Regions from separate parts of the Isoptericola sp. MSGPD8_1_ISO-PGPR-S23-394 genome, predicted to be linked through region 2. Evidence: predicted binding sites of a transcription regulator. Region 2 holds the regulator's gene; each other region holds the start of a gene.
What was found. Region 2 encodes HrcA, which represses chaperone genes, less so after heat shock. Its sites were predicted from a motif close to TTNGCACTCGNNNNNNNCGAGTGCNAA; they were not measured.
Positions count from the first base shown of each region.

Region 1: a site for HrcA is predicted at 7,678-7,704, ahead of groES (co-chaperone GroES). Genes of this name have one in related genera too.
Region 3: a site for HrcA is predicted at 5,358-5,384, ahead of AC3RJ8_RS03610 (FmdB family zinc ribbon protein). Genes of this name have one in related genera too.

Region 1 is NZ_CM176517.1:2,898,237-2,908,131, forward strand. Features, by position in the region: gene AC3RJ8_RS13245 (succinic semialdehyde dehydrogenase) at 1-1,084, opposite strand, end outside; gene AC3RJ8_RS13250 (GNAT family acetyltransferase) at 1,154-1,600, opposite strand; gene AC3RJ8_RS13255 (GuaB3 family IMP dehydrogenase-related protein) at 1,597-2,721, opposite strand; gene AC3RJ8_RS13260 (exonuclease domain-containing protein) at 2,866-3,600, shown strand; gene guaB (IMP dehydrogenase) at 3,602-5,119, opposite strand; gene AC3RJ8_RS13270 (MerR family transcriptional regulator) at 5,237-6,352, opposite strand; gene AC3RJ8_RS13275 (WhiB family transcriptional regulator) at 6,553-6,843, shown strand; gene groES (co-chaperone GroES) at 7,270-7,566, opposite strand; gene AC3RJ8_RS13285 (class I SAM-dependent methyltransferase) at 7,763-9,022, shown strand; gene AC3RJ8_RS13290 (glutamate--cysteine ligase) at 9,057-9,895, shown strand, end outside.
Region 2 is NZ_CM176517.1:1,489,130-1,499,024, forward strand. Features, by position in the region: gene AC3RJ8_RS06580 (DUF4870 domain-containing protein) at 1-452, opposite strand, end outside; gene AC3RJ8_RS06585 (DUF4870 domain-containing protein) at 591-986, opposite strand; gene AC3RJ8_RS06590 (DUF4282 domain-containing protein) at 1,103-1,693, shown strand; gene AC3RJ8_RS06595 (DUF3097 domain-containing protein) at 1,694-2,569, opposite strand; gene AC3RJ8_RS06600 (helix-turn-helix transcriptional regulator) at 2,686-5,616, opposite strand; gene AC3RJ8_RS06605 (hypothetical protein) at 5,613-5,825, opposite strand; gene hrcA (heat-inducible transcriptional repressor HrcA) at 6,095-7,126, shown strand; gene dnaJ (molecular chaperone DnaJ) at 7,176-8,297, shown strand; gene AC3RJ8_RS06620 (16S rRNA (uracil(1498)-N(3))-methyltransferase) at 8,655-9,437, shown strand; gene AC3RJ8_RS06625 (HIT domain-containing protein) at 9,448-9,804, shown strand; gene AC3RJ8_RS06630 (PhoH family protein) at 9,807-9,895, shown strand, end outside.
Region 3 is NZ_CM176517.1:796,553-806,447, reverse strand. Features, by position in the region: gene AC3RJ8_RS03630 (hypothetical protein) at 95-1,219, opposite strand; gene AC3RJ8_RS03625 (GNAT family N-acetyltransferase) at 1,289-1,924, opposite strand; gene AC3RJ8_RS03620 (5-formyltetrahydrofolate cyclo-ligase) at 1,991-2,647, shown strand; gene AC3RJ8_RS03615 (penicillin acylase family protein) at 2,655-5,219, opposite strand; gene AC3RJ8_RS03610 (FmdB family zinc ribbon protein) at 5,403-5,756, shown strand; gene AC3RJ8_RS03605 (SAF domain-containing protein) at 5,851-6,501, shown strand; gene mscL (large conductance mechanosensitive channel protein MscL) at 6,604-6,999, shown strand; gene AC3RJ8_RS03595 (hypothetical protein) at 7,004-7,246, opposite strand; gene AC3RJ8_RS03590 (hypothetical protein) at 7,243-9,895, opposite strand, start outside.

The DNA of each region.
Region 1 (9,895 bases), 1.4 Mb from region 2:
CGTGCGCCGCGACCTTCTCGAGCTGGTCGGCCGACACCAGCGAACCGACGTCGGCCGTGTAGTCGAGGCCCGCGCCGAGCGCCAGCGCGCGCACCGCCGGGACGAAGCGCTCCAGGAACTCGTCGGCGACGCGCTCGTGCAGCACCAGGCGCTCGATCGACATGCAGAGCTGGCCGGCGTTGGAGAAGCAGGCCCGCACCACGCCCGGCACGGCCGCGTCGAGATCGGCGTCGGCCGCGACGTACAGCGGGTTCTTGCCACCCAGCTCCAGCGTCGCGCCGATGAGCCGCTCCCCCGCCCGTGCGGCGATCTTCCGGCCCACCGCCGTCGACCCGGTGAAGGCGACGTGGTCGACGTGGTCCACGAGCGCGGCCCCGACCTCGCCGCCACCCGCCACGACCGCGAGCAGGTCGTCGGGCAGGCCGGCCTCGGCCAGGAGCTCGGCGGCCCACAGCGCGGACAGCGTGGTCTGCGGGTCGGGCTTGAGCACGACGGCGTTGCCCGCCAGCAACGCGGGGATCGCCTCCGACAGGGCGAGCGTCAGGGGGTAGTTCCACGGCGCGATGACGCCCACGACGCCCAGCGGCCGCCGGTGCACCCGGGCCCCGGTGAGCACCGACAGGGCACCGGGGACGCGCCGGTCGGCGAGGTAGCGCGGCCCGCGCACCACGTAGTGGCGGCACGTCTGCGCGATGTCGGCGACCTCTTCGAAGGCGCTGCGCCGGGACTTGCCGGACTCCATCTGGATCAGGTCGAGGATCTCGGACTGACGTTCCAGGACCAGCGAGCCGAGCCGGTCGAGCACCCGGGTGCGCGCGGCGAGCGGCGCAGCGGCCCAGTCGTGCTGGGCCGCCCGAGCGGCGTCGACGGCACGGGCGACGTCGTCGGTCCCGGAGAGCGGGACCGCGGCGAGCGGTGCGCCCGTGAACGGCGACGTGCTGCGGTGGGTGCCGGCGTCGTGCGACGTGACGACCCGGCGGACCAGTGGTTCGACGACGTCCGGTTCGAGGACGTACGTGGATGCCGGCAGCTCGGGGTCGATCACGTCGTCCAGAGCACCGTCGCTCTCGTGCGCAGTTGCCATGGGCGACACTCTATGCGGCGCTGGTGACGGCCCGGTGAACGATGCGTCAGATGTCCGTGTCGTTCGCTCTCAGCGCGAGGGGTCGAGCGTGCGGCCCAGCACCGTGCACTCGACGTCCTCGTAGCCGAGGGTCGCGCAGAACCCTCGGACCGTGGTGTTCGTGGAGCGGACCATCAGCCGCACCTTGCTCGCCCCGGCGCCCCGCAGCCACTCCTCCGCGGACCCGACGAGCCGGCGGCCGAGCCCGGTCCCCTGGAGCCCTGGCGCCACGGCCACGTAGTACAGCCATCCGCGGTGCCCCTCATACCCTGCCAGCACCGACCCGACGACGGCGGAGGTCGCGTCGAGCGCGACCAGCACCGTGGACGTGGGGTTGCGCCGCGCGTCGTCGATGTCCCGGTGCGGGTCGTTCCACGGCCGTGTCAGGTCGCACTCGCGCCACAGCGCGACGACCTGCTCGACGTCGTCGTCCGTGATCTCCCGCAGGTCCGTCTGCTGCGGGCCAGGCGCGGTCACCGCGGCTGGTAGGGCGACATGACGACCTCGACCCGCTGGAATTCCTTGAGGTCCGAGTAGCCGGTCGTGGCCATCGCCCGCCGCAGGGCACCGACCAGGTTCGTGGTGCCGTCCGCCTGGCGCCCGGGCCCGAAGAGGATCTCCTCCAGGGTGCCACCGGTGCCCACCGCGACCCGCTCACCGCGCGGGAGCTGCGAGTGGTGCGCCTCCGGGCCCCAGTGCCAGCCCTTTCCGGGCGCATCGGAGGCCCGGGCCAGGGCGGCGCCGAGCATGACCGCGTCGGCCCCGCAGGCCACGGCCTTGACGATGTCGCCCGAGTGGCCCACCCCGCCGTCCGCGATGACGTGCACGTACCGGCCCCCGGACTCGTCGAGGTAGTCGCGGCGTGCGGCGGCGACGTCGGACACCGCGGTCGCCATCGGTGCGTGGATGCCCAGGCTGACGCGGGTGGTGTGGGCCGCTCCCCCGCCGAAGCCGACGAGCACGCCGGCAGCACCTGTCCGCATGAGGTGCAGGGCCGCGGTGTAGGTCGAGGCCCCGCCGACCACCACGGGGACGTCGAGCTCGTAGATGAACCGCTTGAGGTTCAGCGGCTCGGCGTTGCCCGAGACGTGCTCGGCGGAGACGGTGGTGCCCCGGATGACGAACAGGTCCACCCCGGCGTCGACGACCGTCTGGTAGTGCTCCTGGGTGCGCTGCGGGGACAGCGCCCCGGCGACGGTGACGCCGGCCGCGCGGACCTCCTTGAGGCGCTGCGTGATGAGCTCCGGCTTGATCGGCTCGGCGTAGATCTCCTGCATGCGGCGCGTCGCCTGGTCGGCGGGCAGGTCGCAGATCTCCGCGAGCAGCGGCTCCGGGGACTCGTAGCGGGTCCACAGACCCTCGAGGTCCAGCACGCCGAGACCGCCGTGGTTGCCCAGCGCGACCGCGGTGTCCGGGCTCATCACCGAGTCCATCGGCGCCGCCATGATCGGCAGGTCGAAGTGGTACGCGTCGATCTGCCACTCCGTGGACACGTCCTTCGGGTCGCGGGTGCGGCGCGAGGGCACCACCGCGACGTCGTCGAAGGAGTACGCGCGGCGACCGCGCTTGCCACGTCCGATCTCGATCTCGTTGCTCACCCCGCAAGCGTACCGGCCGGAGCCCGGGCGCCCGGGCCCGTCACGCCACCCGCGCCCGACCGGAGCTTCCGCAGCTCCTGTCCCCGGGTGTCGGAGGCGGGTGGCATCGTCCGGGCCCAGGACGTGAGGAAGGACTTCCCCGACATGGACGACACCGCTGTCCACACCACATGGGCCGGCGGCCCGCTGCTCGGCTTCGACACCGAGACGACCGGCGTCGACGTGCACTCCGACCGCATCGTCACCGCCGCCGTCGTGCTGCGCACGGCCACGACGACGGACGTGCGCACCTGGCTGATCGATCCCGGGGTGGAGATCCCGGCCGAGGCCGCGGCCATCCACGGGGTCACGACGGAGCACGCCCGCGCCCACGGGGCGCCGCCGCGGCAGGCGCTGGCCGAGATCGCGGCGGTCCTCGCGGAGCACACGCACGCCGGGGTACCGGTCGTGGCGTACAACGCGGCGTTCGACCTGACCCTGCTCGACGCCGAGCTGGCCCGGCACGGGCTCCCCACGCTGCCCGAGCGGCTCGGCCGTCCGGTGGCGCCCGTGCTGGACCCCCTGGTCATCGACCGGTGGCGGGACCGCTACCGCCAGGGCAAGCGCCGCCTGGGCGACCTGGTGGACCTCTACGGCATCGCCGGGGAGGGTGAGCTGCACAGCGCCGACGTCGACGTCCTGGCGACCCTCGACGTGCTCGACGCCCAGCTCCTGCAGTACCCCGACCTGCGGGCCGTGGCCCTCGACGCCCTGCACTCCGCGCAGCAGGACGCCCACCGCCGCTGGGCGGACAACTTCAACGAGTGGCGCCGCACGCAGGGCCTACCGGGCCCGGGAGCCTCCCCGGCCTGGCCGGTCGAGCCGCCCGCGGCCGGCTGACTCAGGACACCTTGTAGTTGGGTGCCTCGACGGTCATCATGATGTCGTGCGGGTGGGACTCCTTGAGGGAGGCCGACGTGATCCGCACGAACCGGCCGTTGGCCTGCAGCTCCGGCACGGTGCGCGCACCGACGTAGAACATCGTCTGGTGCAGCCCGCCCACGAGCTGGTGCACCACGGTGGCCAGCGTCCCCTTGTACGGCACCTGACCCTCGACGCCCTCGGGCACGATCATGTCGTCGCTGGTGACCTCGGCCTGGAAGTAGCGGTCCTTCGAGTAGGACTTCTTGCCGCGCGAGGACATGGCTCCCATCGAACCCATCCCCCGGTAGGCCTTGAACTGCTTGCCGTTGACGAGGATCTGGTCACCGGGGGCCTCCTCGGTGCCGGCCAGCATCGAGCCGAGCATCACGGACTCCGCACCGGCGACGATCGCCTTGCCGATCTCGCCGGAGTGCCGCATCCCGCCGTCGGCGATGACCGGCACACCGGCCTCCCGCGCGGCCAGCGAGGCCTCGTACACGGCGGTGATCTGCGGCACGCCGACGCCGGTCACGACGCGCGTGGTGCAGATCGAGCCGGGTCCGACACCGACCTTGATGGCGTCCGCACCCGCCTCGACGAACGACCGGGCGCCCTCCTTGGTGGCGACGTTGCCGCCGATCACCTGGACGTCGCGCGTGGCCGGGTCCGACTTGAGCCGGCGGACCATGTCGATGAGCATCCGGACGTTGCCGTGCGCGGTGTCCGCGACCAGCACGTCCACGCCCGCGTCGATGAGGGTGGTCGCCCGCTCCCAGGCGTCTCCGAAGTACCCGATGGCCGCGCCGACCATGAGCCGGCCCTGCCCGTCCTTCGACGCGTCGGGGAACTGCTCGGACTTCACGAAGTCCTTGACCGTGATCAGCCCGGCCAGTCGACCCTCGTCGTCCACCAGCGGCAGGCGCTCGAGCTTGTGCTTGCGCAGCAGCGCCGTCGCGTCCTCGCGAGAGATCCCGGCACGCCCCGTGATGAGCGGCTGCGGCGTCATGACGTCGGAGACCGTCGTGGTGGCCCACTCGGCGACGGGGGTGAAGCGCAGGTCGCGGTTGGTGACGATGCCGACGAGCTTGCCACCCTCGTCCAGCACGGGGAACCCGGAGACCCGGTACTGCCCGGCGCGCTGGTCGAGCTGCTCGAGCGTCGCGTCCGGGCCGATGGTGACCGGGTTGGAGATGATGCCGGTCTGGGTCCGCTTGACCAGGTCGACCTGATAAGCCTGGTCCTGGATCGACAGGTTGCGGTGCAGGACCCCGAGCCCGCCCTGCCGCGCCATCGCGATCGCCATCCGCGACTCGGTGACGGTGTCCATCGCCGCGGACACCAGCGGCACCCGCAGCGAGATCTCGCGGGTCAGCCGCGACGTCGTGTCGATGTCCGTGGGTGCCAGGTCCGAGTACCCCGGCAGCAGCAGGACGTCGTCGTAGGTGAGGCCGAGGAATCCGAACGGGTCGTGCGCTGGCGAGGTCGTCTCCGTCATGTCCCGAGTCTACGGCGGGACGAGCGGGCTCCGGTGGTGCCGTCCGTCACCTGGTGAGAGCCGGTCGCCCGACAGCCGGTCGTCGCTCCGGCCCGGCGGTCGGGCCGGTGGCCCGGTTCACGAGGAGACGACGGCGAGGACCTCGTGGAGCAGCCCGGTGAAGGACCGCACGCGCTGCACCTGGGGCGCGAGCGGGATCTCGGTCGCGGCGTCGTCGCGGCGCAGACCGACGAAGATCGGCAGGTCGGGGAACCCCTCGTGCACCGCGTGCACGACGTCGAGGTCCGGCCGCCGCTGCGTCGTCGCCAGCACCAGGGCGGCAGGCCGGACCATGGTGACCAGCTCGAGCGAGCGCCGGATGCTGGCGGGGCCGGTGACGATCCGCGCGGTCTTCCCCTTGGCCGTCAGGGCGGCCGCCAACGCGTGCGCGGACAGCGGTACGACCTCGTCCGGGGCGGCGAAGATCAGCACGATGTTGCGCATGCGGCTCGGGTGGTTGGCGGGCGGCCCGCCGTTCTGGACGACGGCCTGCTCGAACGCCTCGGTGAAGGAGCGCAGCGCGTGCAGGGCCGCGGTGGCCAGCACCACCTCGGGGACGGCGCCGGACCCGGCGAGCACGGTGCGCTCGGCGACACGGTTCCAGGCCGGCTCCAGCAGGTGGGCCCACCACATCGCGGGATCGCCGTGGGCAGGGATCCGGAGCAGGTCGTCGCAGCGCCCCTGGTCGTAGGCGAGGGCCGCGTCGACGACGGCGGAGACCTTGCCGGACGCGTTCTGGCCGGCGGCCCCGTACCCGGTCGGGGCACCGGCGCCGCCCTGCCCGCCGCCGGGGAGGGCACGCAGGTGGGCACGGCCGGGCCGGCCGGCGGCTTCGTCGGGGTCCCCGGAGGAGCCACCGTCGGACTCCGACGGCTCAGGAGGCACGGGCGGCGCGGCCTTCTGCGCCCTGTCGAGCTCCTCGACGTCGGCGTCCAGGGCTGCCTCGGCGGCGTCCACCGGTGCCACGCCCTCGAGGGTGAGCCGTCTCATGACGAGCAGCCGGGCGACGTCGTCGGGGGTGTAGCGCCGGTGCGAGCCGGCCGTCCGGTCGGACGGGCCCAGACCGTAGCGCCGGTCCCAGGTCCGCAGCGTCGCCGGGGCCACCCCGAGACGCCGCGCCACGGCCGCGACGGCGAGTCCGGGTCCGGACGGGCGTGACCCGCCCGAGTCCTGGGCCGGTCGCGAGGAGGTCATGCCTCGATTCTGCCAGGGGTTCGCCCGACCGCCACTGCACCTCCCGGCGCGTCACGATCCGAGCCAGGATCTTGCCGCCAAGCAAGTCATCGCTCCGGGAAATCGGTTCATGGCCTGGTCAGATGATCCGCGTGCGACAGGTACGCCCAACTTGCATCGACCCCTTGAACAACCTCTGCACAACTTGTAGGTTGTTCGCCATGACGGAGATCTCGAGACTGCCAGGGCCGGTGATGGAGCTGTGGGAGTGGCAGTACCAGGGAGCGTGCCGCGACGCGGACGACACCCTGTTCTTCCACCCCGAGGGCGAGCGCGGTTCGACCCGCCGACGGCGGGCCGAGGCCGCGAAGGCGATCTGCCACTCGTGCCCGGTGATGATGCAGTGCCGCGAGCAGTCGCTGCGGGTCCGTGAGCCGTACGGCGTCTGGGGCGGGCTCAGCGAGGACGAGCGCAGCGCCGCGCTCGCCGGTCGCGAGCGCAAGGTCGGCTGAGCCGGAGGTGCAGCGACGGGTGGGGGCCGAGGCACGAGGCACCCGCACGGCGCGGAACCGCAGGCTCGGCCGACAGAGACACGGCTGAGCCGGAGGTGCAGCGACGGGTGGGGGCCGAGGCACGAGGCACCCGCACGGCGCGGAACCGCAGGCTCGGCCGACAGAGACACGGCTGAGCCGGAGGTGCAGCGACGGGTGGGGGCCGAGGCACGAGGCACCCGCACGGCGCGGAACCGCAGGCTCGGCCGACAGAGACACGGCTGAGCCGGAGGTGCAGCGACGGGTGGGGGCCGAGGCACGAGGCACCCGCACGGCGCGGAACCGCAGGCTCGGCCGACAGCGGCACCACTGACGTTCCCCGCACACGACGAAGCCCCGCACCACGGATGATGCGGGGCTTCGTGCGTCAGCGTCGAGAGCTGAGGATCAACCCACGACGACGGCGAGGATGTCGCGCGCGGAGAGCACCAGGTACTCCTCGCCCGCGTACTTGACCTCGGTGCCGCCGTACTTGCTGTAGATGACCTTGTCGCCGACCTTCACGTCGACCGGGACGCGGTTGCCCTGGTCGTCGAAGCGGCCGTCACCGACAGCCAGGACCTCGCCCTCCTGGGGCTTCTCCTTGGCGGTGTCCGGGATGACCAGGCCGGAAGCGGTCGTGGTCTCGGCCTCGACGGCCTTGACGACGATCCGGTCCTCGAGCGGCTTGATGGGGACCGACACGTCGGACCTCCTTGTTCGCGATGACTTGCTGGACTGGGACGCGCCCTGTCGCTGGCCGTCGTCGCGGGTGCCGGCTCAGCGTCGTGCGCTGGGACCAAATCTAGGCAGCCGTTAGCACTCTGACAAGTCGAGTGCCAGGATTCCTCTGCGGGCGTCATCGGCGCACGTCCCGCACGCCGCCTGAGACGATGGCTCCATGGACGCGGCCTCCCTCACCAAGCTGCTCAGCCCCGAGGGCTGGGCGCTGCTCAACGCCCTCCCGCCCTACGACGAGGGACAGGCGATGGTGCTGGCCACGCGGCTCCGTGCCGAGGGGGTCGATCCCGACCTCGCCGCCGCCGTCCTCACCCAGTCCCGGCTGCGGGCGAAGGCGCGGACCAAGCTCGGCTCCTTCGCCGACGGCATGCTGTTCACCCCCGACGGCGTCGAGCAGGCCACCCGGCTGATCGTCGCCGGCCTGCACGCCCGCCGCTACCTCGCGGCGGGCGTCGCCAAGGTCGCCGACCTCACCAGCGGCGTCGGCGCGGACGCCCTCGCCTTCGCGGGCGTGGGCCTCGACGTGCTCGCCACGGACGTGGACGAGATGACCGCCGCCATGGCGACCGTCAACCTCCGCGCCTTCCCCGAGGCCGAGGTCCGACACGCCGACGGGCTCACGCTCGACCTGGCCGCCGAGGGCGTGGACGGCGTCTACGCCGATCCCGCACGACGCACCCGCGGCGGGCGGCGCATCTTCGACCCGTCCGCCTACGCGCCCCCGCTCGACGCGGTGTGGGCGCTGCGGGACCAGGTGCCCGCGCTCGGCATCAAGGTCGGTCCCGGCATCCCCCACCACGGGCTGCCGGCCGACGCCGAGACGCAGTGGGTCTCGGTCGACGGCGACGTCGTCGAGGCCGGGCTCTGGTTCGGTCCGCTCGCCCCCGACGGACCGGGGCGGTCCGCGCACGTCCTGCGCACGACGGCGGAGGGCACCGCGTCGCGAACCCTGCGGACCGGACGCACGGAGGGCGCCGACGCCGGCGAGGAGACCGACGGCGAGCTCGTCCCCGAGGTCGGTCCCGTCGGCGCCTACCTGTACGAGCCGGACGGCGCCGTCGTGCGCGCCGGGCTGGTGGCGCACGCCGCCGCCGAGCTGGGCGGACGTCTCGTGGACCGCACCATCGCCTACGTGACGGCGGACGCCCCGGCCACCGCCCCGCCGTCGGGCACCGCACCCCTCGCCACCGGCTACCGGGTGCTGGACGTGATGCCCTTCAACCTCAAGAAGCTGAAGGCGTACCTGCGCGAGCGGGGCGTCGGGCGGCTCACCGTGAAGAAGCGCGGCACGGCCGTCACGCCGGAACAGCTCCGTGCGCAGCTCGCTCTCAAGGGCGACGCCTCGGCCACGCTCGTCCTCACCCGGGTGGCGGGCCGCCAGCACGTGCTCGTCGTGGAACCGCTCGCCGGCCGCGCGTAGGACACTCCGGCCCACGGCGTGGAAGCATGGGGCCATGTCGCTGGACTTCGCGCCGTCCCGGCGCTCGAGCGTCGGGCTCGAGTGGGAGCTCGCGCTGGTGGACGCCGACTCGGGCAACCTGCGCCAGGTCGCGCCCGCGGTGATGGAGGCGCTCGGCCCCGACCCCCGGTCGAGGCACGTCAAGCCGGAGTTCCTGCGCAACACCCTTGAGGTCGTCTCCGGGGTGTGCGACACCGTGGGTGCGGCGATCTCGGACCTGGAGGCGGGGATCGCCGCCGTCCAGGACGTCATCGGCCCGATGCGTGCCGAGATGATGGGCGCGGGCACCCACCCGTTCGCGCACTGGTCCCAGCAGCAGGTGACGGACAAGCAGCGGTACGCCACCGTGGTCGACCGCACCCAGGTGTGGGGGCGCCAGCAGGTCGTCTACGGGGTGCACGTGCACGTCGGCATCGAGGACCGCGCCAAGGTGCTGCCGATCGTGCGGTCCCTGCTCGTGTACGTCGCCCACCTGCAGGCGCTGTCGGCGTCGTCGCCGTTCTGGGGTGCGGACGACACGGGCTACGCCTCGATGCGGGCCCTCATCTTCCAGCAGCTGCCCACCGCGGGCCTGCCGTACCAGTTCGCCGAGTGGGACCAGCTCGAGCAGTACGTCGACGACATGCTCAGGACGGGCGTCATCGACGACTTCACCGAGGTGCGCTGGGACATCCGCCCCGCCCCGCACTTCGGCACGGTGGAGGTCCGGGTCTGCGACGGCACGTCCAACGTGCTCGAGTTGGCGGCTCTCGGGGCGCTCGTGCACTGCCTGGTGGAGCACTTCTCCACCCTGCTCGACGAGGGCCGGCCGCTGCCCACGATGCCCCGCTGGTT
Region 2 (9,895 bases):
GTGTACCACTCGTCCCGCGAGGCGGCCATCGCCCCGAGGATCCCGAAGACGATCGAGCCGACCCAGGCAGCGAACACCAGGAGCCCGCCGAGGACGCTGATCAGGCCGATGATCGGGATCATCGCCACGATGGTCGACACGATGGGGATGCCGACGTAGGCGATGAGCAGCGTGAGCTGGAAGTTGAGCGCCTCCTTGCCCTGGTGGTCGAGGCGCTGGCTGCGGTCCTTGTAGATCAGCCACACCACGAGCGGCACGATGAAGCAGGTCAGGATGCCGCCGGCGTGGGCGACGATCGACCATGTGCGCTCGTCGGACGGCGGCACGGGCCCGGGCGCCGCGGGCGCCGGGTACGGGGGCTGCGCGGGCTGCTGCTGCGCGGGCTGCTGGGATCCCGGCTGCTGCGGCGTGGGCTCGGCGGGCTGCTGCGGGTCGGGTGTCGTCTCAGTCAACGAGATACTCCGTCGTGTGTCGATATGGGCGAGATGCCGCACGCACGCTACCGCCCGTGAACAAGCCGGGGGAAAGAATTGACGGACACCTGAGGTTTTTCACCCGGTGACCGCGCCGCGCCGGCTGCTCCCTGTCGGCTACTTCACCAGACGCAGGCTGACCGGGTAGCGGTAGGCCTCGTACCGGTTGACCGTCACCGCCGCGATGATCGCCAGGACGAGACCGGCGATCCACGCCGCGACGAGGACGAGCCAACCGATGAGGACGGTCGTCAGGACCCAGCCGACCACCGTGACGATGAGCAGGGTGATCTGGAAGTTCAGCGCCTCCTTGGCCTGGTCGGCGACGAAGGCACTGCGGTCGCGCAGGACGAGCCAGATCACCAGCGGGGCCAGGAACCCCAGGGTGCCGACGCTCATCGCCAGCAGGAGCAACGGTCCGACGTGAGCGAAGATCGCCCACGTGCGCTCGTCGGACTGCGACAGCGGTCGCGGCCCGGTGGGCTGGTCGGGCGGTGGTGGGTACTGGGTCATGCCCTCATCCTCGCAAAGGGGACGCAGCCACGCAGATGTCGGGCCGCGTTCCGGTGGCGCGGGACGACGGGCGGGTTGACAGTGGTGTCGGTCCGCCCCATCCACCAGGAGGAACGATGAGCGAGAACACTCCCACGCCCCCCGGACGGCCGGACGGCGATCCGTACGGCCGTGAGCCGGGCCAGCCGCCGAGCCCCGGGTCACCCCCGCAGGAGCCGTACCGGCCGCAGCCGGGCCAGCAGCCGCCGAGCCCGGGCCCGGCGCCTCAGGAGCCGCACCGGCAGCCGCCGCCCGCGTCCCAGCCCGGTCACTACCAGCAGCCGATCGGTGAGCGGCCGGTGGACGACCGGCCGTTCTACGCGGGTGCCGCGTCGTCAGCGGCCGGTGTGGCGCGAGACGACACCAAGGGCTTCTTCGGTGCGCTGTTCGACTACTCGTTCACGAACTACGTGACGCCGAAGGTCGTCAAGATCATCTACGTGATCGTGACGATCCTCATCGCCTTCTGGTGGCTGGTGGCGTTCATCGCCTCGTTCGTCACCCTGTTCTCCGACCAGTGGTACGTCGGTCTGATCGGCATCCTCTTCGGCTGGATCGTCGCGCTGGTCTACCTGGCGCTGTGGCGCATCGGCCTGGAGTTCGTCCAGGCCATCGTCTCGATCTCGGAGAAGGTCAACCTCTACGCCCGTCGCGACGGGATCATGTGATCAGGCCGTCACGAAGTCGATGAGCTCCTCGACCCGGCCCAGCAGGGCCGGGTCGAGGTCTCGGAAGTCCCGCACGGTCGCCAGGATGCGCTGCCAGGCCCGGCCGACGTCGGCCGGGCCGCCCGCGGGCCAGCCGAGCTCGCGCAGGATGCCGATCTTCCACTCCGTCCCGCGGTCGATCGTCGGCCAGCTCTCCAGGCCGACCCGGCCCGGCTTCACCGCCTGCCACACGTCGACGTAGGGGTGGCCCAGCACGAGCACGGTTCCCTCGGGCGCGCCTCGCAGCGCCTCGGTGGTGAGCCGCTGCTCCTTCGAACCGGGCACCAGGTGGTCGACCAGCACGCCGACCCGACGCTGCGGCGTGGGCGCGAACTCCGCCAGCGCCTCGGCGAGGTTGTCGACCCCGTCGAGCATCTCCACGACCACGCCCTCGATGCGCAGGTCGTCGCCCCAGACCTTCTCGACGAGCTCGGCGTCGTGCTTGCCCTCGACCCAGATCCGCGAGCCACGGGCCACCCGGGCGCGGGTGCCGTGGACGGCGACCGAGCCGGAGGCCGTCCGGGTCGGGGCCGCGGGGGCACGCGAGGTCACGGGGGCGGTGAGCTCGACCGGCCGGCCGTCCACCCAGAAGCCCGGGCCGAGCGGGAACGACCGTGTCCGGCCGCGCCGGTCCTCGAGCACCACCAGGTGCATCCCGCCGGACTTCTCCACGCGGACGACGGCCCCGACCCAGCCGGTCTGCACGTCCTCGACGACCAGCCCGGCCTCGGCGGGACGCGGCTGCGAGGTCGGTCGACGGCGGTGGTGGGCCGACCCGTCCGGGGCGCCGGGCGGACGGTTCGAGGCGAGGACGTCGGGTCCGTAGCGGTCGTGCACGCGGTGAGCGTAGGCGGCGCCGGTGCCGGCGGCGGCGACCGACACCCCGTGTCCGCGAAGTCGTGCCGCCGGTCGTGGAGAAGCACGCCGCCGGTGCTCCCGGACGGCCGGAGGTCCTACGTCGCGGGGCGGCGGTCGGTGCGGGCGACGACGGCCGCCTCCGTGCGCGACGAGACGCCGAGCTTGCGCAGGATCGCCGAGACGTGCACCGACGCGGTCTTGCGCGAGATGTACAGGCGCTCGGCGATCTGGCCGTTGGTCAGTCCGTCGGCCACCAGATCGAGCACCTGCCGCTCGCGGCCGGTGAGCCCGTCGATCCGCGCCGCCGGGGCGCCGGCGGGTGCCTCGCCGGCCGGTCCGCCGCGTCCGCGGGTGCTGCGATCGGTCAGGCCGGCGTCCGCCAGGAGCGCGGCGGCGCGGTCGGTCACGAAGCCGGCGCCGACGGTCCTGCCCGCGTCGACCGCGTCGACGAGCGAGCGCCGGGCAGCGCTCTTGTCCCCGGCCGCGAGGCGGGCCTGCCCGTCCCGCCACAGCGCGTAGGGCCGCAGGTGGGCCGGCGCGCCGTCGTCGGGGCCGTACGCGGCGGCCGCCGCCCACGGTCCGTCGCCGAGCTCGGCGTCGAACACCGCCGCCCACACCGGGTGCGTGGGCCAGAAGGCGACGGCGTCGAGGGCCGCCCGGAACGGGGCGACGTCGATCGCCCGGCCGGCGTCCCGGGCGCGGGCGAGCGCTCGGGCGGCCACGGCGAGCACCGGCAGGGCGTACGCGCCGTGCAGGCGCTCCGGGTCCGTGGCCGGTGCGACGAGGTCCAACGCGTCGGTGAGGTCGTCGCGAGCGAGCGCCAGCTCCGCGAGCGTGCCCCGGACCCTTGAACGCACCTGCATCTCCACGCGCTCGTGACGCAGCCACACCGCGCGGTGCCGGCGGGCCATCGCCTGGGCGGCCTCGGTGCGGCCCCGCCACAGCGTGAGCCACGTCCACCGTTCGGCGAGGTACACCGCATAGGTGCTCGGCTCGACCACCGTCGTGGCGTGCTCGTACCAGGCGTCGGCCTCGTCCCAGCGGCCCAGTCCGATGAGCGCCTCGGTGACGTTGCCCTCGAGCATCGCGAAGCTCACGCGACCGGCCCCTCGGGCGCGCGCCTGGTCGGCGCCCTGCTGGGCGATGCTCCGCGCCTCGGCGAAGCGTCCCAGCTTGAGGCGCGTGTCCGAAGCGTTGGTGAAGTACCGGGACAGCGCGGACCAGTCGTCGCCCGCGAGCCGGCGGGACTCCTCCAGCTCGGCGACGGCGTCCAGCTCGCCGGTGGCGATCCTGGCCAGGGCGCGGGCGTTGACCAGGGCCGAGAGCGTCGAGGTGTCGCCGACGGCCGTCGCGGCCTCGATCCCCGCTGCGGCGGTGCGGATCGCCTCCTCGTACCGGCCCCCGATCATCGCCGTGCGGGCCTGCATCCGCAGCAGCGGGGCGAGCGGGGCGGGGTCGTCCGGTGCGCTCGCGATGGCCTCGTGCAGCAGCGGGAGCCCGGACGGGTCACCCGTGCGCAAGGTGTGCAGGGCCACGACGCCGAGCGTCCCGGCCCGTCCGCCCGGGTCGTCGGCGGGCCACTCGGCGTAGGACTGCCGGGCCAGGGCCAGGGCGCGGTCCAGGCGGGTCGCGTCCTTCTGCGCGTCGGCGACCCGCAGCAGGAGCTCGTGGTGGGTCGTGCCCGTGACGGCCTCGGCGTCCGGCACGACGTCCCACAGGTCCAGGGCGCGCTCGCCGAGCGCCACGGACGTGGACGTGGCGGCGTCGTAGCCGGCGACCAGGGCGGCCCGGACGGCGGACGACAGCGCACGGTCCAGCACCCGGGCGCGCCACCAGTGGTCGGCGATCTCGGCGAGCCGGGGGACGGTGGCGGGGCGTGCCGCGAGCGCCTCCGCGTAGGCGGTGTGCAGACGGCGGCGCTCGGTCGGCAGCAGCTCGTCGTCGATCGCCTCGCGCATCAGGGCGTGCCGGAACCGGTATCCGTCGGGCTCCGCGACCAGGACGAGCGCGTCGACCGCCTCTCGCGCGGCGGGCTCCGCCGCGGTGAGCTCCTCGTCGCCGAGGACGGCCTCCAGGACGTCGTGCGTCGCCCGGGCGCCGGCGGCGGCCACCAGCCGGCAGAACTCCTGCGCGGGCGCCGAGAGCTGGGAGTAGCGCAGCAGCAGCACGTCGCGCAGCGAGTCCGGCATCGACTCGTCGACGCAGCTCGCGAGCTCCTCGACGTAGAACGGGACGCCCTCGGAGCGTTCCACCAGGTCGGCCAGACCGCTCGCGTCGAGCGCCTCCGTGCCGGCGTCGTCGAGCACCGACCGGACGAGCGCGGCGACCTGCCCGGCGTCCAGGCGCGGCACCTCCACGCGGGTGACGAGGCGGGCGCGGTCGAGCTCGCCGACGGTGGTGCGCAACGGGTGACGACGGTCGACGTCGTCGCTGCGATAGGTGGCCACGAGGTACAGGGGGGTGGTGGCGGCTGCGCGGGCGAGCCGGGACACGACCGCGCGGGTGACGTCGTCGGACCAGTGCATGTCCTCGAGGACGACGAGGACGGGACGCTCGCCGGCCAGCGTGGTGAGGAGCTCGGTGAGCACGTCCGGTGCCCGCCCGCCGTCGATGTCGCGGCGGACGTCGACGAGGCCCGGCATGATCACGCCGAGGGCGTCGGCCGCGGGACCGGCCGCGGCGAGCGCGTCGGCACGGCCCAGGGCGGCGACGACGTCGCGCAGCACGCCCTCGACGCCCGCGTACGGCACGGGGCCGGACCCGGAGCCGGCGCACTGGCCGCGGGTCACGAGCACGTCCGGCGGTGCGGTGGCGAGCAGCTCGGTCAAGAGTCGTGTCTTGCCGATCCCGGCCTCGCCGGCCAGCAGCACGGTGCCGCCGGAGCCCTGACGTGCCGCTGCCAGGGCGCCGCGGAGGGTGGCGAGCTGGTCGGTACGGCCGACGAGCGGGGACGGATCGAGGGGCACACGGACATCGTGCCAGGAGGCCGGCTGGTCGTGCTTCTCCGCCGCCGCGCTCGTGCTCACGCCGGACGACGCCGCAGCAGGGCAGGGCGGTGGCGCCGCGCCGTCGGGCGGCCTCTGTCCGGCCGGCCGGACCCCGGCTCCGGCTCCGTGGCCGGGGCGGGCTCGGGCTGCCGGGTGGCGCGGCGCTCGCGGACTTGCCGTGCCTGCTCGACGCGTCGGACCAGCTCCGCCTCGCGCAGCCGGTGCTCGGTGAGGTGTTCGAGGTGCATGGTGGCCTCCCTGGACGGCTCCGACGGGCCCGGGCGGCCCGTCGCGATCCACTCTCGTCCGCTGAGGCAGGCGCGCGGATCGGGCAGGTGCCCGGTTCTCGGGCAGGTCGGGCCGCCGGGGCGTGCCTGAGGTACCTCAGCCACGCGGACGGGCTGCGGTGCTGTCGGCGGGGACGCGTAGGATGGCACTCAGCGATCGAGAGTGCTAAGTCATCGGGAGTGGTCAGTCACCGGGGCGCCGCGGGTGCTCGACGGAGGGAGGCGCAGGAGTGAGCGAGGAACGTCGGCTCGAGGTGCTGCGCGCCATCGTGGAGGACTACGTCACCACGCGCGAGCCCGTGGGCTCGCGCGTGCTGACGGAGCGTCACCGGTTGGGCGTCTCGCCCGCCACCATCCGCAACGACATGGCCGCGCTGGAGGAGGAGGGCTACATCGCCCAGCCGCACACGTCGGCCGGGCGGGTGCCCACCGACGCCGGCTACCGGCTCTTCGTCGACCGGCTCGCCGAGGTGCGTCCGCTGACCGTTCCCCAGAAGCGGGCCATCGAGACGTTCCTGTCCGAGGCGGTGGACCTGGACGACGTCCTCGTCCGTGCCGGGCGACTGATCGCCCAGCTCACCGGACAGGTCGCCGTGGTGCAGTACCCGTCGTTGCGGCGGTCGGGGCTGCGCCACCTGGAGCTCGTGCCGGTGGCCGACGACCGCCTGCTGGTGGTCGTCATCACCGACACCGGCCGGGTCGAGCAGCGGTTCTGCGAGGTGCCCGTGACCAGCGACGGCAGGACGGCGCTCGACGAGGCCACGCTCGCCGAGCTGCGTGCTCGCCTCAACGCCGCCGCGGCCGGCAAACGGCTCGCGGAGCTGCCGGTGGCCCTGACCGCGGTGGTGGAGGCCGTCGGCCCGGCCGTGGCCGGCGTCGCCGGCGTCGTGGCCGACCTGGTCGTGGACACCCTCGGCCAGGAGAGCGAGGAGCGGATCGTCCTGGCGGGCACCGCCAACCTCGCGCGCTCCGAGTCCACGTTCGAGCAGGGGCTGAGCCCCGTCCTCGAGGCGCTCGAGGAACAGGTGATCCTGCTCGGGCTGCTCACCGAGATGTCGACCGACGGCGTCGGGGTGCGCATCGGTCACGAGAACCGCCTCGACGGGCTCACGGAGGCCTCGGTCGTCGTCTCGGACTACGGTTCGGGCGGCGACCCCGTGGCGACCCTGGGCTCGATCGGTCCCACCCGCATGGACTACCCCGGCACGATCGCCTCCGTGCACGCCGTGGCCCGCTACCTCTCCCGCGTGCTGCCGAGCTGAGCCGCGCGGGTCCCCTGACCAGACTGCGTACGTCACCGAAGAGAGAGCTGTGACCGACTACTACGAGATCCTGGGCGTCGAGCGCGATGCCTCGCCCGAGCAGATCAAGAAGGCCTACCGCAAGCTCGCCCGCGAGCTGCACCCGGACGTCGCGGGCGCCGACGGCGAGGAGAAGTTCAAGGACGTCGCCCGCGCCTACGAGGTGCTGTCCAACCGCGAGAAGCGCGAGCAGTACGACCTCGGTGTCGACCCGACCGCCCCGGGCGGGGGAGCGGGCGGCGGCTTCGGCCAGGGCTTCGGCTTCCAGGACATCTTCGAGACGTTCTTCGGCGGCGGCCAGGCCTCCGGCCCGGTGCCCCGCGCCCGGCGTGGGCAGGACGCGCTGGTGCGCATGGACATCGACCTCGTCGAGGCGACGTTCGGTGTCAAGCGCGAGCTGCAGGTCGACACCGCCGTGGTGTGCGGCACCTGCAGCGGCAACGGCTGCCGGCCCGGCACCGACGTGCGCACCTGCGACGTCTGCCACGGCCGCGGCAACGTGCAGCGCGTCGCGCGGTCGTTCCTGGGCCAGGTCATGACGACGGCGCCGTGCGCCGCCTGCCAGGGCTTCGGCACCGTCATCCCCGAGCCCTGCGCGGAGTGCTCCGGCGAGGGCCGCGTGCGCTCGCGGCGCAGCCTCACGGTCAACGTCCCGGCGGGCGTCGACACCGGCACCCGCATCAAGCTGACCTCGCAGGGCGAGGTCGGCCCCGGGGGCGGCCCTGCCGGCGACCTGTACGTCGAGATCCGCGAGAAGGCGCACGACGTGTTCGTGCGTCGCGGCGACGACCTGCACTGCACGCTGCCGGTCCCCATGACGGCGGCGGCGCTCGGCACCGTCCTCGAGCTCGACACCCTCGACGGGCTCGAGGAGATCGACCTGCGCCCGGGGACCCAGCCCGGCCAGATCATCACGCTCAAGGGACTCGGCGTCGGCCACCTGCACGGCAACGGTCGCGGCGACCTCAACATCCACGTCGAGGTGCAGGTGCCCACGGCCCTGGACGACGAGCAGTCCGCGCTGCTGCAGCAGCTCGCGGGCCTGCGCGGCGAGGAGCGCCCCGAGCCGCGCCTCGTCGCGGCGCACCCGGGGGTCTTCTCGCGGCTCAAGGACAAGCTGAGCGGCCGCTGACGTGAGCGCGAGGAGCCCCCGCGGAGGTACGCCGAGGGACGAGGTGTGGCGGAGCGAGGCACCGCAGTGGTCACGTGACAGGGGTGCAGCGTGAGCGCGAGGAGCCCCCGCGGAGGTACGCCGAGGGACGAGGTGTGGCGGAGCGAGGCACCGCAGTGGTCACGTGACAGGGGTGCAGCGTGAGCGCGAGGAGCCCCCGCGGAGGTACGCCGAGGGACGAGGTGTGGCGGAGCGAGGTACCGCAGCGGTCACGCGACAGGTGTGCAGCGTGAGCGCGAGGAGCCCCCGCGGAGGTACGCCGAGGGACGAGGTGTGGCGGAGCGAGGTACCGCAGTGGTCACGTGAGAGGTGTGCAGCGTGAGCGCTCCGGTCTTCGTCACGGCCGACGACCTGCACGCGGTCCGGCCGGGAGACGTCTACGTCCTGAGTGGCGACGAGGGCCGCCACGCCGGTGTCGTGCAGCGCCGCGGGCCGGGCGAGACCCTCGACGTGGTCGACGGCGCGGGAACCAGGCTGCGTGGCGTCGTGACCGCCGTGGACCGCGAGGACGTGCACCTGCGGATCGAGGCGCGCGACGTCGAGCCCGCTCCCCGCGTCGTGCTCACGCTCGTGCAGGCGCTCGCGAAGGGTGACCGCGACCACCTCGCCGTCGAGGCGGCCGTCGAGGTCGGCGTGGACGCGGTCGTGCCCTGGCAGGCTGACCGGTCCGTCGTCGTCTGGCGGGGCGCGCGGGCGGCGAGGTCACGGGCGAAGTGGGAGTCCACGGTGCGCGCCGCGGTGAAGCAGGCGCGCCGCGCCTGGTCGCCTCCCGTCGCCGAGCACCTGACGAGCCGGCAGCTCGCCGCCCGGACGCGCGACGTCATCGGCGCCGGTGGCACCGTCGTCGTGCTCCACGAGGAGGCGACGACGGCGCTGGCGGACGTCGCGCTGCCCGCGCCCGTCGAGCCGGGGTCCGATGTCGTCCCCGCCGAGCTGCTGGTCGTGGTCGGGCCCGAGGGCGGGATCGGCGGCGACGAGCTCGCGTCGTTCACCGCCGCGGGCGCCGTCGCGGCCCGGCTCGGGCCGCACGTGCTGCGCACGTCGACCGCCGGACCGGTCGCGGTGGCGCTCCTGAGCGAACGTCTGGGCCGGTGGCGGTAGCGTGGAGCGTATGACGAACGTCGAGACCGAGAGCGACTGCCTCTTCTGCCGGATCGTCGCCGGGGAGCTGCCGGCCGACGTCGTGGAGTCCACGGAGCGGGTCGTGGCGTTCCGCGACATCGACCCGCAGGCGCCCGTGCACGTCCTCGTCGTGCCGCGCGAGCACCACGGGGACGTCTCCGTGCTCGCCGCGGCCGACCCGACGCTGCTCGCGGAGGTGGTCGAGGTCGCCGACACGGTCGCGCACGACCTCGCCGACGGCCAGTACCGGTTCATCTTCAACTCCGGCCCCCGGGCGGGCCAGAGCGTCTTCCACGTCCACGGCCACGTCATCGCCGGCACCCAGCTCGGATGGAGCCCCGCCTGAGCATGTCGACCTCCGCCGCTTCCGACCGCCCCGTGCGTTCGGCCACCCCTGCGGCCACGCACGCGTCGGAGCACCGCGTCGTGGTCCCCGC
Region 3 (9,895 bases), 690 kb from region 2:
GGAGCGGTAGCAAGATTAGCACCCTGCCACCGTCCCCGACCAAATCGGCCCGCCGGCCGGGACGTGACATGAGCCACCCGGCCGGGCGGGTGAGTCAGCCCGCGGCCCGGCGTCGCGCGAGGATCTGCTCGAGCGGCAGCCCGAGCGTCTCGGTGCGCGGGCGGGGATCCTCGATGGTCGACGAGGCATCCTGCCCGTCACGTGCCGGGTGCACCGGCGCAGCAGGAGCGGACGCGGCCGAGGACGCGGCGGCCGGACCGCTCTCGCGTGCCGGGCCCGGCGTCTCCACGTCCCGGGTCCGGTGGGTCGGCACGGTCGTGGCCTGCTCCCGTCGCGGCGCGGCGGGCTTGGTCACGTAGGTGGGCAGGGGCACGGGAACCGGCTCCCAGGGCTCGCCCGTGGGGCGCGACGCGACCGGAGCCTCTCGGACGGGCTCCTGGTCGTCGTCGCCCGCCCGGTCTCCGGAGCCGGCGACGGAGGTGGCCGGCTCGCGCGGTGCGGTCGCACGCCCGGCGGGCTCGGGTTCCGCCGCGGGCGCCGCCTGCTGCACGCGCGGGATCATCCGTGTGCTGGTGTCCGACGGGTGCACGGCGCGCCCCGTGATCCGCGCCCGGTTGCGCGGTGCGTACGGTCCGCCGTGCGCCAGCGTGCGCTGCTGGGTCGCCCACTGCTGCTCGGCCCGTCGCTCCGCACGCCACCGCGCGTCCGAGCGCCGCGCCGCGAGCACCGCGAACCGGCCCAGGAGCAGCACGCCCGCCAGCATCGCCGAGGGGATCACCGCACCCCACCAGACCAGGTACCCCAGCCCGACGGCTGCCCACGCCCCGCCCGTGCCCAGCGCCAGGAGCAACGTCACCAGAAGACGGCGGCGCGCACGCGCGGCACGCCGTTCCAGCACGGCGAGCCGCTGGGTGCGCACGTGCGGCGTGGCGTCCGACGGCGGCCCGGCCGCCCGTGCGGCAGCGAGCGGGACGCCGCCGGTCGCCGTCGAGACGCTGTCGCGGTCCTGTCGCATCGCACGCTCCTTCCGTCGCCCACCGGTTCCCGGTCCATCTGTGCCTGCGTCCGCCACCGCGAGGACCCGCAGACCGCCGGAGAACCGGTCGTCGAGCTGCGCGTCGGCGAGCTGCTGACGGTGACGCACCCGCTGCGGGACCCAGAAGCCCAGCCACAGCACGAACAGCGCGAGGGCTGCGAGTCCTGCCGGCGACGTCTCCACACGACGACGGTAGGCGAGGCAGGGCGAGCCGTGCCGGACCGACGGGCGGCGTGTCCGCGACCTGGACGCTCAGGCGCTGCCGCGCACCTGCTGCCACCGGGCCAGCAGCCCGCCCGGCACCTCCTCGGTCGTCAGTGCGAAGGTGCGGTGGTCCCGCCAGTCGCCCTGGATGTGCAGGTACCGCTCCCGCAGCCCCTCGTCACGGAAGCCGAGCTTGGTCACGACCCGCAGGCTCGCGGCGTTCTCGGGCCGGATGTTGATCTCGATCCGGTGCAGCCCCAGCACGAAGAAGCAGTAGTCCGTCGCCATGGCCACCGCGGTGGGGATGATGCCGCGGCCCGCGTGCTCGCGCGCCACCCAGTAGCCGATGCTGCCCGAGCACAGCGACCCGTACTGGATGGACGACACGGTGAGCTGTCCGACGAGCGCCCCGTCCAGCTCCACCACGAAGGGCAGCCCCGTACCCGCCCGGGCCTGGGCGCTCAGCGCGCGCACGTAGTCGGCGAACGAGGTGGCCTCCGGCCGGTCGCCCGGGGTCGTCGCCTCCCAGCTCTGCAGCCAGGACGCGTTGAGCTGGCGCAGCCGCATCCACTCGCCGCCGTCCCGGCGGCGCAACGGGCGCAGCACCACGGCGCCCGACGGCGTGTCCTCCCGCAGGGTGACGGGCCAGGGCCTGGTCACCGCCCACCTCTTCGCATCGTTCATCCCGGCTTCCCTCGTCCACCCGGCGCGCCGGGTCCCCCGTGACCAGGACCCTGCCACAATGAGGACATGCACGGCGACCTCAAGGCCTCGACAGCGCGCCAGCCGTACCCGGTCGTCGCGGGCATGGAACCCGAAGACGCCAAGGACGAGCTCCGGCGCGCGATCCGGCACCATCGCACGGAACGGTCCCAGCGGCTCCGCGACGAGGCGGCTGCCGCGCTGGCCGAGGTCCTCGCCACCATCCCCGCGGTGCGCGACGCCGCCGTCGTGGTCGCCTACGCGGCGCGGCCCACCGAACCGGGCACGGGACCGCTGCTGGAGATGCTCGCCGGACGCGGCGCACGCGTGCTGCTGCCCGTCCTCGGTGCCGGGCTGGCCCGCGACTGGGCCGACTACACCGGCCCCGACGACCTGCTCGAACGTGCTCCGGGACGCCCACCCGAACCGGGCGGCCCCAACCTGGGCGCCGACGTGATCGCCGAGGCCGACGTCGTCATCGCCCCGGCGCTGGCCGTCGACACCCGCGGCACGCGCCTGGGACAGGGCGGCGGCTGGTACGACCGCGTACTCAAGCAGGTGCGCGCCGGCGTGCCGTCCGTCGCCGTGGTGTTCCCCGAGGAGCTGTACGACGCGACCCAGCGGCCACTGCCCGTCCTGGAGCACGACGTGGCGGTGGACGCCGTCGCGACGCAGGACGGCTGGCTCCCGCTGCCGGCGGTCTAGCAGGCGCTCAGGGCACCAGCGTCGCGGTGGCCTGCGCCGACTCCTCGACGGCCTGCCGGCTGAACGGCCAGGCGAACGTCTCGCCGGCCGCCCACGCCGAGAGCTGGTCCGTGTAGTGCGCGGACCCGGGGTGCCCCGACGTGCCGGTCACGGTCACCCACGTCGACCCGTCCAGGTCGCCGAGGTCGACCACCATCCGCATCGACGGGCCGGTGGTCACCGCGAAGCTGCCCGTAGAGGCGTCCCACGACGTCGCGTTGACGATGGAGCTGCCGCCGGGCATCTCGACGGGCCGCGGGTTGACGTAGTCGCGCACGAGCGCGGGCACGTCGTCGCCACCGACCACGGGGTGCGTGAGGGACAGGGTGTGCAGCGCGCCCCAGCTCCAGTCCTCCGGTTCCTTGGACAGCTCGACCGTGAGGTCGCGACGGGCGGTCACCAGCGCCTGGGTGAGGGCCTCGTCCCGGGTCTCGACGACGTTGACGGTGGAGCGGTCGTCCCAGAACGGGTCCTCGGGCCGCTCCAGCATGTCTCGCACGACGACGAGCCACCGGGAGCCGCCGGTCGGTCGCATGCCCTCGGGGACGTCGTCCCAGAAGGTCGCCTGCAGCAGGTTGCGCCACACGGCGTTGAAGTAGGCCGCGGCCGCCGAGTCCGTGCCCGTCGTGTAGTCCCACCCGGCCAGCAGCTCCTGGCCGGCGGCGTCGTACGGGTCGTCGAGCTCGACGTCCAGCAGCACCGGGACGAGCTCGGCGGCGAACGGAGACCAGCCGTCGTTCTGCAGGGCGTTCATGTCGGTGACGGTGAACGGGCGGCCGGCCGCGACCTGCTCGCCGAGGAGCTCGCGGATGCGCTCCGAACGGAACCCGTGGTCCCAGTCCTGCGTCAGGTACGGCCCGGCCCCCGAGGGCAGCACCGCCTGGTTCGCGGCCACGATGAACCCCTCCTCGGGGTCCAGCGCACGCGGCATGTCCTCCGCGTCGACCCGGCCCTGCCAGTCGTAGCGCGGGTCCCAGCCCGGCCGCGGCCAGGTCCCGTCCGCGGGGACCGGGCCGGCGACGCGCCGGCGGTCCGGCACGCGCCCCGGCGCCTGGTAGCCGATGTGGCCGTCCGTGGTCGCGAACACGATGTTCTGCGCCGGCACGTCGAAGAGCGCGGCCGCGGCCTGGACGTCGTCGGCGTCGCTCGCGGCGTCCATCGCGAAGATCGCGTCCGCCGTGCGTCCCGGTTCGAGGGCGGTCCACGACAACGACACGGCGTACTCGCCGAACGCGGTGCCCGCCTCTGTCGGGGAGCCGACGACGGCGCCGACGTCGACGACGGACGACACCACCGGGCCGTGGCCGGTCGAGCGCACCTCGAGCTCGACAGAGTCGCCGCCCGCGACCCGGATCGTCTCGGAGCGCACCTCCATCGGCTCCCACTCCTCCGCGTCGGCGTCGCGCAGCCAGGTGTCGTCGCGGATCCGCTCGACGAAGAAGTCCGTGACGTCGGCGCCCATGTTGGTCAGGCCCCAGGCGAGGTCCGCGTTGTGACCGATGATCACCCCGGGGAACCCTGCGAGCGAGAACCCGGCCACGTCGAAGGGGCAGTCGTCGCCCACCTGCTCGCAGTGCAGACCCACCTGGGACCACAGGCTGGGCACGTCGAGCGCCAGGTGCGGGTCGTTGGCCAGGATCGGGGAGCCGGACTCTGTGAGGTCTCCGGAGACGACCCACGAGTTGGACCCGGTGCCCTCCCCGGTACCGACGAGGACGGGGACGGCCTCCACGGCGGCGGCGGCGGACGACACGGCGCCGTCCAGCGCCGCGTCGCCCCAGGCGATCTCCGTGGCGGAGCGGGACCGCTGGGAGCCGCCCTCGCCGCCGGCGGTCAGGTCGCTCTCCGCGAGGATCGGTGTGTTGCCACCCTCGGCGAAGCTCGGGAAGAGCTCGTTCACGAGCTCGACGTCCTCGAGCGTGCTGTAGGCGAGCGCCCGGTCCAGCTCGTCGTCGTAGTTGCCGCGCAGGTCCCAGGCCATGGCCTTGAGCCAGGCCAGGGAGTCGACGGGGTCCCAGGGTGCCGGGTCGGGGACGTCAACGGTGGTGCCGAGCACGGTGTACTCGAGGGCGATCTCGTCCGGGCTCCGGTCGGCGAGGTAGGCGTTGACCCCCTGCGCGTACGCCTGCAGGTAGCCGCGCGACTCCGGGGAGATGAGGTTCCACTCCTCCTCGGCGACGTCGCGCCAGCCGAAGGTGCGGATGACCTTGTCGGCGTCGATCGCGGCGGGGACGTCGCCGACGAGCTCGGCGAGCCGGCCGGCCGTCACGTGGCGGCGGTAGTCCATCTCGAAGAACCGCTCCTGGGCGTGCAGGTAGCCCTGGGCGGCGAACAGGTCCTCGGACGTGGAGGCGTAGACCTGGGGCACGCCCTGCTCGTCGCGGTGGACCGTGACCTGACCGGTCAGCCCGGGCACGTTCTGCGTCCCGGACACCTCGGGCAGCGGCTTGCGGACCGTGACGACGGTGAACGTGACGGTCGCGACGAGCGCAAGCGCCACCAGCACCGCGACCCCGACCAGGGCGCGGCGCAACCGGGAGTGCGCAGGAGCGGGATCGGCCTCACGAGCCGGTTCGTCCGGCCGTTCCGGCTCACCGGGCTCGAGGTCGGAGTCGTTCGCTGAGGGCAGGTCGCTCGCTGACACGCAGGCGAGACTACCGTCCGCGTATGATTGGCACTCGCAACTTCTGAGTGCCAGCCCGACGAGGAGAGCCCCGTGCCCACGTACGCCTACCGGTGCGCCGACTGCGGCCACGCCTTCGACATCCACCAGGCGTTCACCGACGACTCGCTGACCGTCTGCCCCGAGTGCTCCGGACAGCTGCGCAAGCAGTACGGGTCGGTGGGCGTGACGTTCAAGGGGAGCGGGTTCTACCGCACCGACTCGCGCAGCGGCTCGAAGAGCTCGAGCGGATCGTCGTCCGGGGACTCCGGCTCCGGCGCCAAGAAGTCGGGCAGCTCCGGTTCCAGCGGCTCGTCGGGCTCGGGTTCCAGCGGTTCGTCGGGCTCCGGCTCCTCCGGCGCGGGGTCCAGCGGATCCGGGAGCTCGTCCAAGGCCGCCTCCGCCTGACCTCGGGCCACCGCAGCCACCCACAGGCCGCCGGCGTCCACACGGACCCGCGCCGCCGCCCCGGCGTGCCGGGCACCGACCTAGCGTGCCGGACATGCAGCCCACCACCAGGACCCGGATCGCCCGCCACGCCCGGACGCTGCTGTGGCGCGGACGGTTCGTCGTCGCCGCCGTCTGCTGCGGTCTCGCCGCCGGGGCGACCGTCGAGGCGCTGCGGCCCGCGCCGCCGCCCACCCGGGAGATCGTCGTCGCGGCCCGCGCGCTGCCCGCCGGCGCGACGCTGACACCCGGAGACCTGGACACGGTCACCGTGGCGGCCGAGCTCGCCCCGCCGGGCGTGCTGACCGACCCCGCCGACGCCGTCGGCCGGTCCCCGGCCGTCGCGCTGGCCCAGGGCCTGCCGCTGCACGCCGACCTCGTCGCCGGCGGCGGCATGGCGGCGCGGGCACCCGAGGGGACCGTCGTCGTCGGCGTGCGCCTCACCGAGGCGTCGTGGCTGCGGCCCGGCGACCGCGTCGACCTGCTGGGCACCGACGAGGACGCCGACTACCTCGCGCGGCGAGCGCTCGTCCTGCCGCCACTGGGGTCCGACGACGCCGCGCCCGGAGCCGCGGGGCTGCTCGGCAGCGCACCACCCGCAGCCCGGGACGCGGCCGTGACCCTCGTGGCCGTCGACCCCGACGACGCCGCTGCCGTCTCGTCCGCCGCGGAGTGGGGCGCCGTGGCCGCCGTGCTCGTGCCCTGAGGGCCACGTTGCTCCCGCGCCCGTCGGCCGCGACAATCGGGGCCGGATGCCGGGACCGTCCCGGCAGGGCGCACCGCGCCCGGGCAGGAGGACTCACCACGCATGCTGGCCGGATTCAAGACCTTCGTCCTGCGGGGCAACGTCATCGACCTCGCCGTCGGGATCGTCATCGGGGCGGCGTTCACGGCCGTCGTCACCGGGCTGATGGACGGGATCATCACCCCGCTGATCGCCGCGATCTTCGGTGAGCCGCACATCACCGGGGTCGGGCACTTCAGGCTCAACGGGGCCGACTTCAGCATCGGCCTGTTCCTCGATGCCGTGCTGAACTTCGTGCTCGTCGCCGCGGCGCTCTACTTCGTCATCGTCATGCCGATGAACAAGCTCAACGAGCGCCGGCAGCGGGTGGACGACGAGGTCGCCGAGGAGCCGGCGGCCGACCTGGCGCTGCTCACCGAGATCCGCGACCTGCTCGCCGCGCAGTCCCGGCAGCCCTGACCCGTCACCAGTGCGGCGGCACGTCGCGACGCAGGCGCTCGTCGTTGGAGTCGTGACCGCCCCCGTCGTCGGTCGTCGCGCCCCAGACCGTCTCCCGCTCGGTCCCGCGGCGCACGGCCCGCCGAGGGCCACGCCGCCGGCCGGCAGCGGCCTCGTCCGGTACGGCCGGCTCGTCCGGCGCGGCGGGGCCGTCGCCCGGCGCGGACCGGGGGGACTCGTCGGGGTGCTTCGCTGCGGGGTCTGTCACTCCCCCATTGTCTCCCGCGGGTCCTGGACGATCTCGTCGGGCTCGTCGTCGGCCAGCACCGGCACGACGACCTCCGGCGGCACCGGTACGCCGCCAGGGGTGCCGACCCGGTCGTCGCGCACCTGCTGCACCAGCCGGCGCACGCGGTCGGCCTCGCCCTCCGGGTCGAGGAACGCCGCCGCCGACCACACCTGGGCGACGGTCCAGCCCAGCCGTTCGAGGCGCTGGGCGAGCTGGCGGTCACGCACCCGGACCGACGGCTCCGCCACGTACGCGGCGTCGTCCGTCAGCACGGCCACGAGGAGCTCCCCCGGCAGGTCAGGGTGGCCCACCACGAGCGGGATGCGGTCGCCGTCGCCGATGCCGTAATCCGTCTCCACGAGATACCCCAGGCGCCACAGCCGCTCGCCGAGGTCCATGAGCAGCCGGTCCGGGACCCGCCCGGCGTCGATCCCGTTGCCCAGCTCGACCTGGTCCGCGACGCCGGACCTGCGCTCCGCGAGCTCAAGGAGCTCGCGCAGCAGCCGCGGGCCGCGACCGCGCAACCGGTCGGGGTCGAGGGCGTCGGCCGGGAAGCACGAGACCACGTGCAACCGGTGCCGCGTCGCGCCGAGCGCACCGAGGAGCATCGCCGCCCCGCCGTCGTCGCCGAGCACGCCGAACCGGTGCAGCACCCGCCCGTGGGGTGTGCGGCCGAAGCCCAGCGAGAGCAGGATCGTGTCCCGCGACAGACCGGCGACCCCCGTGATGTCGGCCACGACGACGGGCTCGGCCCGGCGCCCCGAGAAGAACGGCGCGAGGGCCGGGTTCGCCCGCACCTCGGCCAGGAGCGCGTCCCGGATGCGGTCGGCGTGCGCCGCGGTGACGGTGACGATGCCCAGGGTCTCCTCGGGACGGGTCAGCGCGTGCTCGATGGAGACCTCCACGACGCGGTCCACCTCGGCACGGGTGCTCTCGACCGACCCGGAGTCCGGGTCGGGCATGCCCGTGCCGTCGACCACGTCGAGCCGGACCAGCGCCTCCGGCCGGGGCAGCGGCGCGGGACGCAGCAGCCCCTCGTAGCCGTGCGCGGCCAGGAGCCGGGTGAGCTCGGGGTCGCGCCGGTTCTCCTGCGGCTGGAGGGTCACCGTCGGCAGCAGCTCCGACAGCTCGCGCACGCTCGTGCCCGACGCCGTGCGCGGGTCCCCGACGACGACCACCTGCCGGCCGCGGGCGAGGCAGGTGACGACGACCTCGATCGGCACGTGCTGGACGGCGTCGAGGACCACCAGGTCCACGGTGCGGTGCGGCGGCAGCAGGTGCGGCACGAGGGTCGGCGTGGCCAGGACGACCGGTCGCAGGCGGCGGGCGACGTCGCCGTAGTCCTCGACGAGGTCGCGCAGGGACGTCATCCGCCCCTCGATGAGCTCGGTGAACAGCGCCTCCGCACCCTCCCGGTCCTCACGCATCGCCGTGCCCAGGTGCGCCCGGGCCGCGACCCGCGCCGGCTGGGACAGCGCGGCGAGGTGGCGCACGTCCAGGTCGCGGAACCGACGGGCCAGGGCGTCCAGGCCGGCGCCGTCCTGCCCGGCGAGGGTCGGGTCGCCGTCGAGGATCTGCTCGAACACCGTCGTCCACCAGGCCAGGTCGAGCTCGGCGCCCACCTGGTCGGCGGCCGCGCGACGGGAGGTGAGGTCGTCCACGAGCTCGCCGATCCCGGCGTCCCGGGCCCGGCGCAGCAGGTTCGTGCGCTCCGGCAGGGTCTCCAGCGCCTCGGGGTCGTCCGCGAGCCGGTGCAGGCGCTCGGAGAGCGCGTCGAGATCCAGGTCGAGCAGCCTGCCGCCGTGCGTGGTCGGGCTCAGGACGGGTTCCAGGGCGGCCAGGTCGATGCGGACGGCCTCGTAGGTGTCCTCGATGGTGGCCAGCCCCTCGGGCAGGGTGGGCCACCCGCCGCGGGGCGAGTGCTCGGCCCAGACGTCGCGCTGCTCGGCGACCTCGACGAGAGCCGCGTGCAGGTTCGTCACCCGCACGCCGGGCCGGACCATGTCGCGCGCCCGCTTGCGCAGCCGGCGGCGCGTGAACCAGCCCATCTCGACGCCCCGCTCCCGGCGCCAGCCGCGGGTCGCGGTCGCCTGGACCAGGTCGGTGGCGGTGCGCTCGAAGACCATGGGGTGGAAGACGTCCAGGGTGCTGCGCATCCCGGCGAGCATCGAGAGCTGGGTGCCCCACGAGCTCACGGTGGTCGGCGCGGCCAGCCCGGTCACCTCGCCGGTGTAGGCGATCTGCCGGCGCAGCTGGGGCAGGCTCGCCTCCTGCAGCCGCCGCACCCGCGCCAGCGCCTCGCGCGCCTCGTCCATGGTCGTCAGGTGCGCCCCGAACCACGGGGTCGACGACGGCCGGAGCGTGAACGCGCCGAGCGCGGCCGCGCGTCCCAGGTCCGCGGCGAGCCGCCGTCGTCGGTCGCCGTCCAGGGCGACGGCCGTGCGGGCGTCCAGCCGGACGGACGTCGACGGCGCCGGGCGCTCCGAGGTGAGACGGGCCAGCTCCTGCAGCGCGTCGTAGGCGGAGACCCCCCACGGCTCGCGCCGGGCGTGCAGGGCGTCGATGTACCCGGTGAGCTGGGCGCGCGCGCCGATGAGGGCGTCACGCAGGCCGGCCGTCTCCGCCGTG